3 regions of the Pseudobacillus badius genome follow, and region 3 is predicted to be linked to each of the others. Evidence: riboswitches for the same ligand, from Rfam matches in the RefSeq annotation. Region 3 holds a riboswitch; each other region holds the start of a gene.

Region 1 (4,619 bases), on a different contig from region 3:
CGGCGAAGATTTTTCTTTTTATTTACAAGAAAGACCGGGTGCCTTTATCTTCGTAGGCATCGGCGGCGAAAAAAGCCGCTACCCGCATCACCATCCAAGATTCGACCTTGATGAAGAGGTATTTCCTGATGCCATTCAATTATTTATTGAAATTATTAAGCATTACCAGTGATCAACAACTCCTCTTGATGAGGAGCTGTAAGCGGAAGGACGGAAAAGCTCATGAAGATTAAAAAAGTGGAAGTGTTTGCGGCACGCTTGCTGCTGAAGGAACCTTTTATTATTTCATATGTTCAACTAGATGATATGCCGACCATTATTACCAAACTCGAAACAGACGAGGGAGTAATCGGCTGGGGAGAAGCAGTGCCTGACCAAAATGTGACAGGGGAAACATGGGAAAGCACCTATCAGGTTATCCAGCACGAACTGGCTCCGCTGCTTATTAATGAAAGCCCCTTTGCCATTGACCGCATTCACAAAAAGTTTAACGGCAAAATCGACGGTGTTCCTTCAGCCAAAGCAGCGCTGGACATCGCCTTGTACGATTTAATGGGAAAAATCACCGGGCAGCCGGTTTATCAGTTAATTGGCGGAAAAGCGCACGAAGAATTGCAAGTTCCTCAAGTCATTAGCATTAAAGAACCCGAGGAAATGGCAGCGGACGCCCAACGTTATGTGGAAGCAGGGTTCCGAAACATTAAGATTAAAGTAGGCACAAATGCGACGATGGATATTCAGCGGATTCAAGCTGTAAGACAAGCCATTGGCGAGGTGACTCAGCTTCGCGTGGACGCCAACCAAGGATGGAACAGAATTGATACACTAAAAGTGATTCGTGAAACAGCTGACTGCAATGTGGATTGGTACGAGCAGCCGGTAAAGGCCCATGATTTAAGATCTCTTAAAGAAATTCGGGCGGTTTCCCCGCAGAAAGTGATGGTGGACGAAGGGGTTCATAATATTCAAGACTTAGTGAATGTCATCGGCATGCGGGCGGCGGATATGCTGAACATCAAATTGATGAAATCGGGCGGAATCTATCCGGCTCTAGCCTTAGCCAATTTAGCTGAAGCGGCAGAAATGCCTTGCCAAGTCGGGTCCATGGTGGAATCAGCCATCGGCACCATGGCTGGTGCGCACCTGGCTATGAGCAGATCCATCATTGAAACCAATGAAATGGTGGGACCGCTCATGTTTTCACGGGACGTTGCCGCTGTAACTTACGACGGGGACGTGATTCAACTTAGCGATGCGCCAGGCCTGGGCTTGGAAGTAGACGAGGAATATCTCAAAAGTATTACACGTTTTTCTTGTTATATTCAATAATTTCTTACAAACAGAGACATATTTTATCTATAGAAATAAAAAGCCGGCAGCCAGTGAACCGATTAAACGTATACTGGCTGCCGGCTTTTTTATTGGAATTTTCTAAAGATAAGCAGAAAGAGATCTTTCCCAAGGATAAATACTCCTTTTATTACCGTAAAATCTCTATAGCGGAATATCTTAGAAAAAGGGCAATCATCCCTTAAATATTACGCAAATTATACATATGTTAAAACTTCAAAATTTGATAAAAACTGCTTTTTCCGCTAAAAATTTTGTTGTATGATGAAGCCGTGGTACAGTCAGGGAAACCTGATGTCACAAAGCTATAGGGGCTACAGATCGCGATCCAGGCTAGCCAGCTACCGTTACCCAATTGAGGAGGAAGTATGGGAATGAAAAAGAATTGGTATTCAAAAGCAGCAGCAAGTTTATTGGCGTTTACGCTAGTTACATCATCGGTTTCTTTAGTAAGTGCTCAGGAGCCAGAGAAGGCAAAAACACAAGCAGTGAAGAAAAAAGAGCAAAAGAAAAAAGCGGTAATTAAATCACAGCAAGGAAAAGCCATTGAAAAGCGCTTAAACGCTTCTGAAGCAGCAATTAACAAAATCACAAAAGCGATAAATGCTGACTTTGGCGTGAACCAAGAAGGACAAGCTGAGGCTGCATTAACAAAAGCAATTGCAAATAAAAAGTACAACAGCTATGCTGGAAAACTAAAAGCTGAAATCAATAAATTACGCGCGATCGACAAACAAATCGCTGCATCTAAGAAAAAAGATAAAAAGAATAAGGCTGATTATGAAGCGTTAACAGCGAAATCTCAAGAGCTGCAAAAATTGGCTAACGACGAGATCAAACGCTTAAAATCACTTGTCGAGCAAGCAACAGCACTAAAAACAGAAACTCCTAAAGAAGAAGATAAAACTCCTGCACCAGAAGAAACAAAGGTTTCATAATATCGATGTATAACAAAAAAGAGGCTGCCCCGTGCAGCCTCTTTTTTGTTTATTAGTGCGGAAAGAGCAAAAATATATGATTTTTCATTAAAGCGAAATGAAAAACAGGTATATATACCCAAAACATAGACCTTCATCGTGACATTTGACAGGCAATTTAGAAGCAAATCGGCGCTAAATTAGCTATAATTAAATTGTTTACAGCAAATAATAAGCTGAAAAATCCAACTAAAGGAGATTGTTTTAAATGTCAAAATCAGTAAAGTCTATTACATCCCCCAAGAAATTTATCGTAGGGCAGCACCTGTTGAAGGAATTATGTACATATACAAAAACATACGGGGACCACGCTTATGTCATTTGTGATGAATTCATTCTTGAGCGCGCCAGTCAAGAAGCCAGCCAATCCTTTGAAGAGGCAGGGCATAAGAGTGAATTTGCTAAGTTTAATTTAGAAATTACCCAGGAAGAAATTGACCGGCACCGGGAAGCAGTGAGAAGCTCTGGCGCAAATGTAATCGTCGGCATCGGCGGCGGAAAAACATTAGATACGGCGAAAGCAGCTGCCTACTACGAGCATTTGCCCGTAGTCATTTTCCCGACAATCGCTTCAACAGACGCACCGTGTACAGCCCTTTCTGTTATTTACAATACAGATGGTTCATTTGACCGCTACTTATTTTTACCGTCCAATCCGGACGTTGTATTAGCGGATACCGCCATTTTAGCAGCGGCGCCGACCCGTTTCTTCGTAGCTGGCATCGGTGATGCGCTTGCTACTTATTTCGAAGCACGGGCATGTTACCGCAAAAACGGGGACAACCTGGTTAATTTGAAACCGTCTCTTTCTGGATTAGGCTTAGCAAAAATGTGCTATGACACGATACTGGAGTACGGCCTTCAAGCTAAAATTGCCGTTGATAACGGAGTATCTACGCCCGCTGTTGAAAATACAATTGAAGCCACTATTTACTTAAGCGGTGTTGGCGCTGAAGCTGGCGGCTTAGCTGCTGCACACGCTATTCATAATGGAATGACTGCAGTTCCATCGCTCCACCATGCACAACACGGTGAAAAAGTGGTGTTTGGTTTATTAACGCAGCTTGTTTTAGAAGATGCACCAAAAGAAGAAATAGAAACAGTCATCCACTTTATTAAAGAAGTTGGGCTGCCTTTAACATTAAAAGACCTGGGTCTGGATGAATTCAGAGAAGAAGAATGGCGCAAAGTAGCAGAACTTGCATGTGCTGAAGGAGACACGATGGGGAATATGCCGCACCCAGTCACGCCTGCGGATGTCTATCAAGCCATCGTCGCTGCAAACGCATTAGCAGAATATTATCAGGATTAACCTATTATAAATATTGAATGGGGCGCTTTCCTTTAGATAAGGAAAGCGCCCTTTTTAAAGTTTTAACGGTTGTCATCCTAACCGGTCGCTTGCTATTTCAATGAACGCTTTCATCAGGGGGAGAACAGCTTTTTTCTCAATCTGTGTTCTTGCTTCGCCTGTTATCAAGCAGGCGGGCGGCCTGTTTGGCTTTTTCCTGCTCCGGGTTAGAATAAAGGGCGGCTGTCGTAGTAGATGTGTGCCCAAGCTGCCTCATTAACAAATGAATATCATTTGTCTCTTCCATTAACTTTGTCGCATACGTGTGGCGGAGCTTATGAGGAGCCAGCGATTTGTTTTTTGTAAAAGCTTTCGTATACTTCTTGACCAGGAGCTGAACAGCCCGGACAGAAAGAGGCTCTCCTTTGCCTTGGCGTTTGGCTAAGAAAACAAAGCCGTTATCGTCATCATCTGCATGATAGCGCTCGTTTCGGATACGCATATAGCCCTTCAAATCCTCCATTGCCCCGGGAACTACAGCTACCGTATCTTTCTTTCCTCCTTTTCTGACGACATGGATCAGGTTCTCGCGAAAGTCTAAATCCTTGATTCGAAGGTTTACCAGCTCATTTACTCGGATTCCTGAACCGAGAAAAAGCGAAAGAATGCTTACATCTCTTTCCTGATCGCGAAGAAAATAAGTGCGCTGGCGGGAATTTTCGGGCATTTCATGAATGTATTGCTGCTTGATATACTCAACCAGCAGCAAGTCATCATCGTCATGGAGGATTTTGGCCGAGATTTTGTTGGCCCTGGCTCCCAGCGTTTCCTTCACCTTATGAATTTCAACCTTTTGCATGACATTCCGGTAGAAATAAGGCTCGCCGTCTTCGTTTTCCGTCTGGGCTGTCAAATAATGAAAGAGGGAGCGGAGGGCAGATATTTTCCTGTTAATAGAGACTTTTTCAGGCTTTTTCGTTTCTGTCTTGCCCACGGGTATT
Region 2 (4,619 bases), on a different contig from region 3:
GTATTGGGCAAACTAATTTTGATTCCCTCAATGAAGGCTTTAGCTGCTTCTTCATTCTCAAAGCTCACTTCTTTTTCTTCTCCAATAGCTGTGTTTTCAAATTCCATTTCCGAGCCTTCACTATCAAAGGCTTTTACGATAAATCTCATACGTTACCCTCCATGTTTACACATTGGTTATTTTCATGCTCTTTTTTTAAAATAGTTAGGAAACAACCCATAGGAAACACTCCAACTCCTTGATATTACTACATTTCCGGATGTTTCTCTAGGGTATACTAAAAATAAACATTTCCTTAAGAAAAAGAACCGCCTTAAGGCGACCCTTGTCTACATATTAAATTCCAATCAGGCTAATAACCCTCCATATATTAAAGCATATAAAAACAAAGTCAATCCAAGCAACATGACACTTTATGTGTTGATCTTGAACTAATACAGCAATAATTATTCTTCTGAATTTCCTGGATCTACCACGATTATTTTCTTTTCATCTAATAAAATATGATATCCACAAGACCAAAACATTTTTTCCAGAGCAAATCCTGTACCTAATTCTTCTTTCAATTTTTCAGGATTATTTTAGCAGCTTTTTCCGCAACTTTTTTAGAAAGCCATGAGTCTGCTGTGTATATTACTCCATCTAATACAACAGCTCAAGTTGCCAGTAATGCCATTTCTCCTATTCCGGGTATAAAATAAATTACTACTGCTGCAGCCGCTTTACCATTAGGGTCAGCATACACTACAGGATTCCAGACTGTTTTTCATACTTGTAAATTCTTGAACATTAGGGAAAATCCTTCCTCTATTTTCTAGTGATACTCTTAAAATAAGTTAAGGATCTACAGTTTTTATAGTGCTAATTTATTTGATACTTCCATAATCTCCTTGTAAGAAAGATAGACAGCTCTTAAGAAGGTATAACGTCTCAAGATATATCATAAAAAAATATGATCAATTTATTGACAATTAATGTTGACCACATAACCTTTATTTTTTAATATAAAAAGTGGATGCTAGGAACAATTTACCTTATTTGGGCGCCTGGTAGATTGGGAGCGAGTGGCGCAACCGTCCTTAATTTTTGTGGACGGTTTTTTTGTGTCCATTTTACAAAAGGAGAAGGTTACAAATATGATCAATTCTTCCACAGTTTCTATTATGATGGTTGGTATGATGGCATGTCTTGTTGCTATCTTATCCAACTCTTTTCCGTTTTACACGGAAGCTTTAGGTTTGATTGCTATTTCTCTTGTTGTGATGGCTCTTTTGCATGAAAAATTTCTTTTTTTATATGCAATTACTGTAACAATCGGGTTTGGCGCTTTTTTGACTGGCATTGCTTTTTGGAGACATAATTCAGAAGATCAGCAGATTTCTTTTATGTTTCTTCACTTGCTTGTAACAACCTTCTTACTCTTATATTGGATTCTCTTGTATTATATTAAATCAATTGGGACTAAAAATCGCGATTTAATCGCAAAGGTCAAAGCTCTTGAGAAGTATATGCCTCATTCTAACATTTTAACGAACCATGAATTTTTAGATCAGGCGAAAATAATTCTTAAAGGGACAGAACGCCGCAACGAACAGGCGTGGCTGTTGCAGCTTTGTTTTTTACCCATAAGCGACTACACAAAACAGAGTGTTCGCGAAACATTGGAGAAACTCGCACTTCATTCAATTAGAGTGGAATATGATATCGTCACATCCTCTCCCTCTTCAGTAATGGTTCTACTTCAAAATACAAATAGACAAGGTGTAGAGATTGTAAAAAAGCGGATGATTGAACGAGCAAATACTATTTTTAATAAAACGAAGCAGCCCTTTCTTTTTAAAGAACAACTGATTGATAACGTACAGCAGGCAGCTGAGTCTCTTGAGGAGAAAACAGATGAGTAGTATTTTAATGGTGATCATGCTTTTTTTCTGGCTGTTGCTCATGTATTATTCACTAACTACGATCGGGGGATTGTGGTATCGTATTCGTCATCAACTGCCTGGCCGGCTGGAGTATTATCCGAGTACAGCTGTATTGATTCCGGCTCATAACGAAGGGGTTGTACTAGCACAGACAATGAGTGCTATGGCCCGGCTTCATTATCCAGGTAAGCTTGACATTTACTTACTGGATGATCAGTCCCGTGATGAAACAGCAGAGATAGCCAAAAGCTTTTCTGATCTCTTTTCACATATTCATTACATCACTGTGCCGGAAGGGGAACCAAAGGGAAAGTCACGTGTATTGAATTATGGATTAAGCATTTCTGAGTCGGAATACTTTATTGTTTATGATGCTGATAATCAGCCAGAACCGGATGCACTTCAAAAACTAATGGAAGTAGCAGAAACAACCAAAAACGCAGCGGGTGCGGTTGGCTATGTAAAAACCATAAATTCAGAGAAAAACTATTTAACACGAATGATCAGCTTGGAGTTTCAAGTATTCCAGCTTCTTATGCAATGCGGCCGATGGGCTCTTTTTAAACTAGGTTCTTTGGCTGGCACCAACATGCTGCTTCGTCGTTCAGTACTGGAGGAGCTTGGTTATTACGATTCATATGCACTGGCAGAAGATGCGGAGTTGACGATCCGGATAACGGCAGCAGGCTGGGTGCTTCCTGTAGTACCTGAATCACGAACATGGGAACAGGAACCTGAAAAAATTTCTGTTTTTATCAGACAGCGGACTCGCTGGCTGACAGGAAACTTATATTTGCTTGAAAAGTCTTTCCGTGAACTTATTCATTGGAAAGGCAAAACATTTATTTTAACGATTCAGCATTTGCTGACGTACCTTATCTTTGTCGTATTGCTGGCTTTTTCAGATACTTTCTTTGTTATGAGCCTGCTCGGAATGGAACTGCCGCATATTGCAGCACCACTTTTAATGCTTTGGTTTATGAGTTATATCATTTACACAGCACAATTGCTGAGCGCTATTGTTATTGACCGTAATGTATCATTTATCAATGTTATATTTATTTTAATTATGTATTTTACGTACGCACAGCTGTTTTTGGTCCTACTCATTCGGAGTGCCTTCTCGTATACCGTTAACCGGCTGCGCGGCACGACAATTGCTTGGGACAAAACAACTCGATTTAAACAGAAAGGCGGCAGATGATGAAAAAGGCTGTCATAACAGTTGTTCTCGCTGTTTCGTTGTGCCTGATTGGTTTGGCAGCTGCAGTAGTATGGCAGAGTGCAGAGGACAATGACGTGCAAAAATATATAAAGAAAACATATACAGACGACGATCATCTTATTTATGCTTATCCCAATAATCCTCATTCGCAATATTTATCGGAAAGTATAGGTTTGTATATGAATTATTTGCTGCTTATCGATGATCAAAAGACATTTAATGTACTGGTGCAACAGCTGAAAAATCATTTCTTTGTAAAAAAAGAAAACGCTTTGTATATTAGCTGGGTGTTAAAGGAAAATGCAAATACCAATGCACTTATTGATGATGTACGTATTATTGCAGCACTTCGAAAAGGGGCCTCCCAGTTTGGAGAGAATGAATATGCTGAGCTGGCGAATAAGCTGGCCCGAACAATTGAGCGACAACAAACTGCAGATGGAATTTATGTTGATTATGTAGATTGGGCATATAATGAGTCAGCACGACGGGTGACTCTAAGCTATTTAACGCCTGACTTTTTTTATGTATTAAAAAAAACCGTTCCATCCAAGGAAATTTTAACTTCTCTTGATGAAAAGAAGGTGTTCTTTCCAGAGTATTATGATCTGACCAAAAGAACGTACAGTTATGGGGCGAAAATCCATATGATTGACCAACTGCTTATAGCAATCAATCGGGAAAACGTGCATGAACCGTCCCGGGCTTTTCATAAATGGATTATAGAAGAGTGGAAAGCAGAAGGTCGTATTGCGGGGCAGTATTTCAGAAAGACAGCTGAACCTGCAGTGGAATATGAATCCCTTGCTGTCTACGCTTACTTAGAAGAATATTTTCGCACAACAGGTGATGGACAGCTTGCTGAAGAAGTTCACGAGCGATCCACCCAGCTGGTTAAGAACGGTATTTTAAAAGAAGCGCACTTTTTCGATTATATCCTTTACGAAACTAAAAAAACGCAATAAAAAACAGTCTAAGATAGAGTAACGAATCAGCAGAAAAGCTTCTGATGAGAAAAAAGAGAACCCTCGTGAGAAACGCACATTACTAACCTCTGTCGCTGTAACGACAGGGAAGTCTACACCCATGAATAGGGGCTATCACTAAAGAATAAAATCATCTAATGTTACCTTATTAACTTTAATAGCCTTCCATCATTCAACTGATGGAAGGCTATTAAAGTTGTTTAAAATTAAAGGGTTACAGCCATTCTTTTTATAAAAATAAAAAATCACTCTTTTTATTAGGCTATGAAACAAATACCACCGGTCGCTAATCTGACCAACTGGAAGAGAGCGGTTTAGAATCCATTCGGCATATTCGCTTGAACCACTCCTTGTCACGATTTGTATAGAAGCAGTTTTTTACTTTCTTTTAAAAGCAAATCAGACTTTTTGGTCGATGTAATATACGATTGGATAAGTGAAATAATGTAGTGATCAAGTATAACCTAAGATATCTTTTCTGAT
Region 3 (4,619 bases):
CTCCAATCAATAGGGTAAAGATGGCCCTTGTCCTTGTTTATAATAAGGAGAGTCTGTTAGTTAATAGCACTCCCTGCGTAACTGCGCTTTTCGTACCCGGCAGTCTAAGGATGATTCCGGTGCTCCTTATTGATTCATCATTTTAATTTCATCATGGCACCAAAATAGTGCGAGGCAGTGGCAAATGCAATAAACGCGCATAGTTCGCTGATTTCCTCCTCAGTGAAGCACTCTCTCAATAGAGTGAAGGCTGAATCCGGTATATTGCCCTTTTGCTTCAGAAATACTTCTGCAAATCCTGCTGCCATCGAAATTTTTTCAGTAAACTTACCGGGTTCAGGCTTTCCTTTTGCTTTACAATATTCACAGCCATTGCCTTGTGCCAAAGTCCGCCTCACTTGTTCTTTTAACGCAGAGGGCAGCCACCCGTCTTTTTCTAATATATCTCCTAAATGAACCCATGCTTCCATTACTTGTTGGTTATGGCCTAAAAGTCGCTGGAAAGGTGTTTTTCCAAACTCTGATTCAATAATAGTTGCCATTGAATGAACCTCCTTGCTATATTCGATATAAATTAATTATAAAACATAAGAAGGTCTATTCCCATTAAATTACAAATGAATAAACGGATCATACTTTTGAGTTTTAATGAATAAAGGAGAATTTTCTTTAAAAATGAAAATTGATGAGATCGATAAAAAAATAATAAATGAACTTTATCATAATAGCCGCTTATCAATGAGCGAGCTGGGGAGGAGAGTAAATTTATCTTCTCCATCCGTAACGGAAAGAGTAAGGCAAATGGAGTCGTTTGGGCTAATTAAAAAATATACAGTAGAGGTGGATTATGCGAAACTAGGCTTGCCTATACAATGCATCATCGAGGCCACAGTGAAAAACGGCGACTATGACTCTTTTAAACGTTTGATAGCGAAGGTTCCAAATGTAGAGTTTTGTTACCGGGTGGCGGGGGATGCTTGTTATATGCTGAAAATGCATTTTAAAACTTTTGCTGAAGCGGAAGAGTTCATAGATAGTGTCAGCCCGCTTGCGCAAACGGTCACGCATTTTATTTTTTCAAAAGTCCAAACTCATGCAAGTTTTGAAGCGGATTGATGGATGCCCCGTTCTGTGAGAGGGAAGAAAGGGACAAAAAGCATAAAGCCGGCGGATGTCTATGTCTTTAAAAGACAGATACCCGCCGGCTGTCGCAGACGATCGTTTCAGCCTAACCTTTTAATGTCATAGAAATGCGGCAAAATAAATCAACATTTAGTCTGTTTTAAGCCGGGAATACACGCTGAGATCAATAAACGTTTCTTTTACTTTTTCGCATTGTCTTAAAGTCCCCTCGAAGGTAAAGTTGAGCTTTTCCAGCACTTTAATAGAGTTTAGGTTTTCCGGCTCTACTTTTGCTTCAATTCTATGAAGGTTCAAAGAGTTGAATGCATACTCTACCAGGGATAAGATAGCTTCGGGCGCATATCCATTCCCCCAGTGCGCTTTCGCTATATCGTAGCCGATCTCGGCCTTGGCGTTCTGAAAATCGAGGGAATTATATCCGCATGAACCGATAATGCGATTAGATGTCAATTCAATGATTGAGAAACGAATCGCTTGGTTATCTTTAGACAATGCATCCAGGTAAGTGATGATTTCTTTTGCTTGGTCTTCATTTGTGAAGCGATCGATATTCATAAACCTCGTCACATCAGGATCAGACCATATGTCAAACAAGCTGGATGAATCCGCGACAGTCATTTTTCTTAAGTGCAGCCTTTGGGTATACAAATTTTTAATCAATACTTTTACCTCCAGTTGAGTTTTTTGGATGAGTTAAAAATATTGATATCTGCGCATAGTTCAGTCCCTTCTGTTTTCGGATTCACCATTATTATACAGCTTTTGAATGGTTAGTCATATACATGCATCCAGAAAGTTCGAAAAGGTTTCAATGGAAGTTTATGTCGCCTTTCTTCATTTCAAGTATAATGACAGTAACTAGCCTTCTATCATTTTAGCTGACAGAAGGCTGTCGTACTTATTAAGAGAAAGTTAACTGACTTGATTATCGCTGTGCCAATTTTAAGAATGTGAAAAGCAAACTAATCGAAAGGTTAGGACGCAAAGCCGACGGGTCTAAAATCAAATGGATTAGGACGGCTGGGCTGCCTCTAACATGAGAGGGAGGAACAAATGATTAACACAAGCACGCAATTATTGGATCAAGCCATGGTTTTGGCAGCATTAGAATCAAATTTAGCAATGATAGAGTTTAATTTAAACAGAGAGGTTATCTGGGTAAACGAAAATTTTGCTAAAACTTTAGGCTATACAGTGGATGAGATGAAAAACATGCAGCACAAGCAATTTTGTACAGTTGAGTTCAGGAACAGCGGAAAATATGAAGAACTATGGAATAACCTGAGAAGAGGAGTGAAGTTCCAAGAAAAAATTGAAAGGATTGGGAAGGGAAAAAATATCATTTGGCTCGAAGCCACTTATATTCCCATCCTGAATGAACAAGGCAAAGTAGAGGCAGTGCTTAAAATGGCTACCGATATTACAGACCGTGAAAAGAGCACGAAAAAGATTATTGCCCAATTAAAAGAGATGCCGGCAGAATTGGTCAATATAGTGGTAGCGAATTCTAATGAAAAAATACAAGCAGTTGAGTCGTTAAAAGAGCAAACAAAATTAATAAGTGAAATCTCTAAAATTATACGCAATGTTTCTTCGCAAACGAATATGCTGGCACTAAATGCCGCTATTGAAGCTGCCCGCGTGGGAGAACATGGGAGAGGCTTTAAGGTAGTGGCTGATGAAGTGCGGAAACTAGCCGGCAATGTGGATCAGGCAATTAAAAATGTGGATTTAAATATAGAGAACATAACAAAAGAAGTAGAAAAGGTTAGCAAAATAACGGATGATTTGCAACAAACCATTATGAGAACCCAATCTGAATTCAATAAGAGGATTAGAGAATTTGAGGATGTTGCTAAATAAACTTCTGAAATCAAAACAGATGGAGAAAAAGGGGAGCTCTTAGCCTGTTTGGAATGAAGATAACAACTTGAAGCCGTGCCCGCGAAACGTATAACGAAGAATTTTTTAATGATTCGGCCAAAAATGAGTCTTTTGTATTAAGAATATTTTCTTAAAACCGATAATTATAGGGAAAAAGGCAAACTTATTGAAAGATAAGGACGCAAAGCTGCGGGTCTAAGGTGGACAACACTAAGATAGCCGGGCTGCCAGATAGGAATTCCCTATTTGGTAACTATACGTTAAAGGTAGGGACTCATGATGCAAGACGAAGAATTAAAAAGCAGCATTAAAAAATTTTATGCCTTAATGGAAACTAGTCCGGATACCCCTGACTCAGCGTTTGATTTCATTGTTTTCTTACGGTCATTTGTCAGGACAAGATCTTGTTCTATTCTTCCGACTACTGAGTTAATGACTGTTCTTAAAGTCAATAAACCAGCCGTCTTTTTTTCATTAAGACAAATGTCCGAGCAGAATGAGATCATTCGTTTCTTAGTCGGCTTATCTACAGATTTTGAAGCGGCCGAGCAAAAGCTGAAGGGGCTGCTCAAGGATGAACCCTGTTGATTGATAAGCTGGAACTTTGATCGATCCGTTATATAAAAGGTTTCAATTAATGAAAACTGAACGCTCAGGTGCATGTGGTCAAGCGAGCTTTATAAGCAGACAGGAAGTCCCTCTCATGTGAGAGGGACTTGTTTTATTGCCTATTAGATTGGACTCTCTTTTTTATAAGTATATTTTACTAGTAAGGATGGCAATGAAAAAGAAAAATTAGCAGGAATTTCTAAAGTTGATGAAGAAATAGTCCTGCGGAGGGATGAAAATATGGATTTAAAGCAAATAAAAACGTATGAGCAATTGGATCATTTTTTGTTTGAACACGAGGTAGAGCTTACATGCAAAAAGAAGGGAATTAGGGTGACGGGAATAGACCCCGGAAAAGACGGTCAGCTGACGTTTACATTGAGTAACGGCTCAAAAATAGAATGCTTGGCAGCAGAAATGAAAGAATACTTGAAAGCGATTCCGTTGATTAAAGGATAAAGCCGCTGCTTTTTTAGAATAGTCTTTGATAACGGGATAAATCGAACACCTCCAAGCTGTATTGGAGCATACAATACAGCTTGGAGGTGTTTTTCAAGGGTATATTAAACGTGAGGCCATTAGCAGAGGAGGATAAACATCTTTTGGCGAAATGGCTTTCAAATCCACGCGTTCTGGAGTTTTATAAAGGGCGGAACCATTCTTTTGACAATGAAGTTTTTTACGCCTTTGAGGAGGTGAAGCGCATGGCAGAATTGAAAGGTAAGGAAATCGGATATATTCGGTTTTATCCGCCACCGGGGACTACAATAGCTTTAAGGTGCTATGAAACGTGCAGTTTTAAAACAATTCGAGTGTTTCCTAAACATGAACTTCATGAGGGGGGAATATCGAGACGGCTGGTTAATGGAATTGAAAAACTGAAAGCGAGCGTTGAGGCGAAGCGGATTACGAACAGTTTTCATCCTCGGCAGAGATGGCAGTTCCCAGGAGCAAGATGTCTTGATAAATTTCTTCCTTTAAAG

What was found. A riboswitch is a leader RNA that binds a small molecule or an ion and turns the genes downstream of it on or off. The one in region 3 is predicted to bind cyclic di-GMP.
Region 1: linked by a shared signal. The riboswitch ahead of B1A98_RS15405 (hypothetical protein) and the one ahead of B1A98_RS03345 (hypothetical protein) in region 3 are both predicted to bind cyclic di-GMP.
Region 2: linked by a shared signal. The riboswitch ahead of B1A98_RS20260 (hypothetical protein) and the one ahead of B1A98_RS03345 (hypothetical protein) in region 3 are both predicted to bind cyclic di-GMP.

The regions. Positions count from the first base shown of each region.
Region 1 is NZ_MWMM01000011.1:69,705-74,323, reverse strand. It holds gene B1A98_RS15415 (M20 metallopeptidase family protein) at 1-172, shown strand, start outside; gene B1A98_RS15410 (mandelate racemase/muconate lactonizing enzyme family protein) at 223-1,329, shown strand; cyclic di-GMP riboswitch class I at 1,615-1,699, shown strand; gene B1A98_RS15405 (hypothetical protein) at 1,725-2,288, shown strand; gene B1A98_RS15400 (glycerol dehydrogenase) at 2,536-3,639, shown strand; gene xerS (tyrosine recombinase XerS) at 3,776-4,619, opposite strand, start outside.
Region 2 is NZ_MWMM01000031.1:1,876-6,494, reverse strand. It holds gene B1A98_RS19525 (hypothetical protein) at 1-149, opposite strand, end outside; cyclic di-GMP riboswitch class II at 1,005-1,088, shown strand; gene B1A98_RS20260 (hypothetical protein) at 1,137-1,904, shown strand; gene B1A98_RS19520 (glycosyltransferase family 2 protein) at 1,897-3,129, shown strand; gene B1A98_RS19515 (hypothetical protein) at 3,126-4,115, shown strand.
Region 3 is NZ_MWMM01000002.1:70,036-74,654, reverse strand. It holds gene B1A98_RS03365 (carboxymuconolactone decarboxylase family protein) at 138-542, opposite strand; gene B1A98_RS03360 (Lrp/AsnC family transcriptional regulator) at 676-1,116, shown strand; gene B1A98_RS03355 (GNAT family N-acetyltransferase) at 1,273-1,803, opposite strand; cyclic di-GMP riboswitch class I at 2,090-2,176, shown strand; gene B1A98_RS03350 (methyl-accepting chemotaxis protein) at 2,197-3,006, shown strand; cyclic di-GMP riboswitch class I at 3,174-3,259, shown strand; gene B1A98_RS03345 (hypothetical protein) at 3,304-3,615, shown strand; gene B1A98_RS03340 (hypothetical protein) at 3,877-4,095, shown strand; gene B1A98_RS20950 (hypothetical protein) at 4,239-4,619, shown strand, end outside.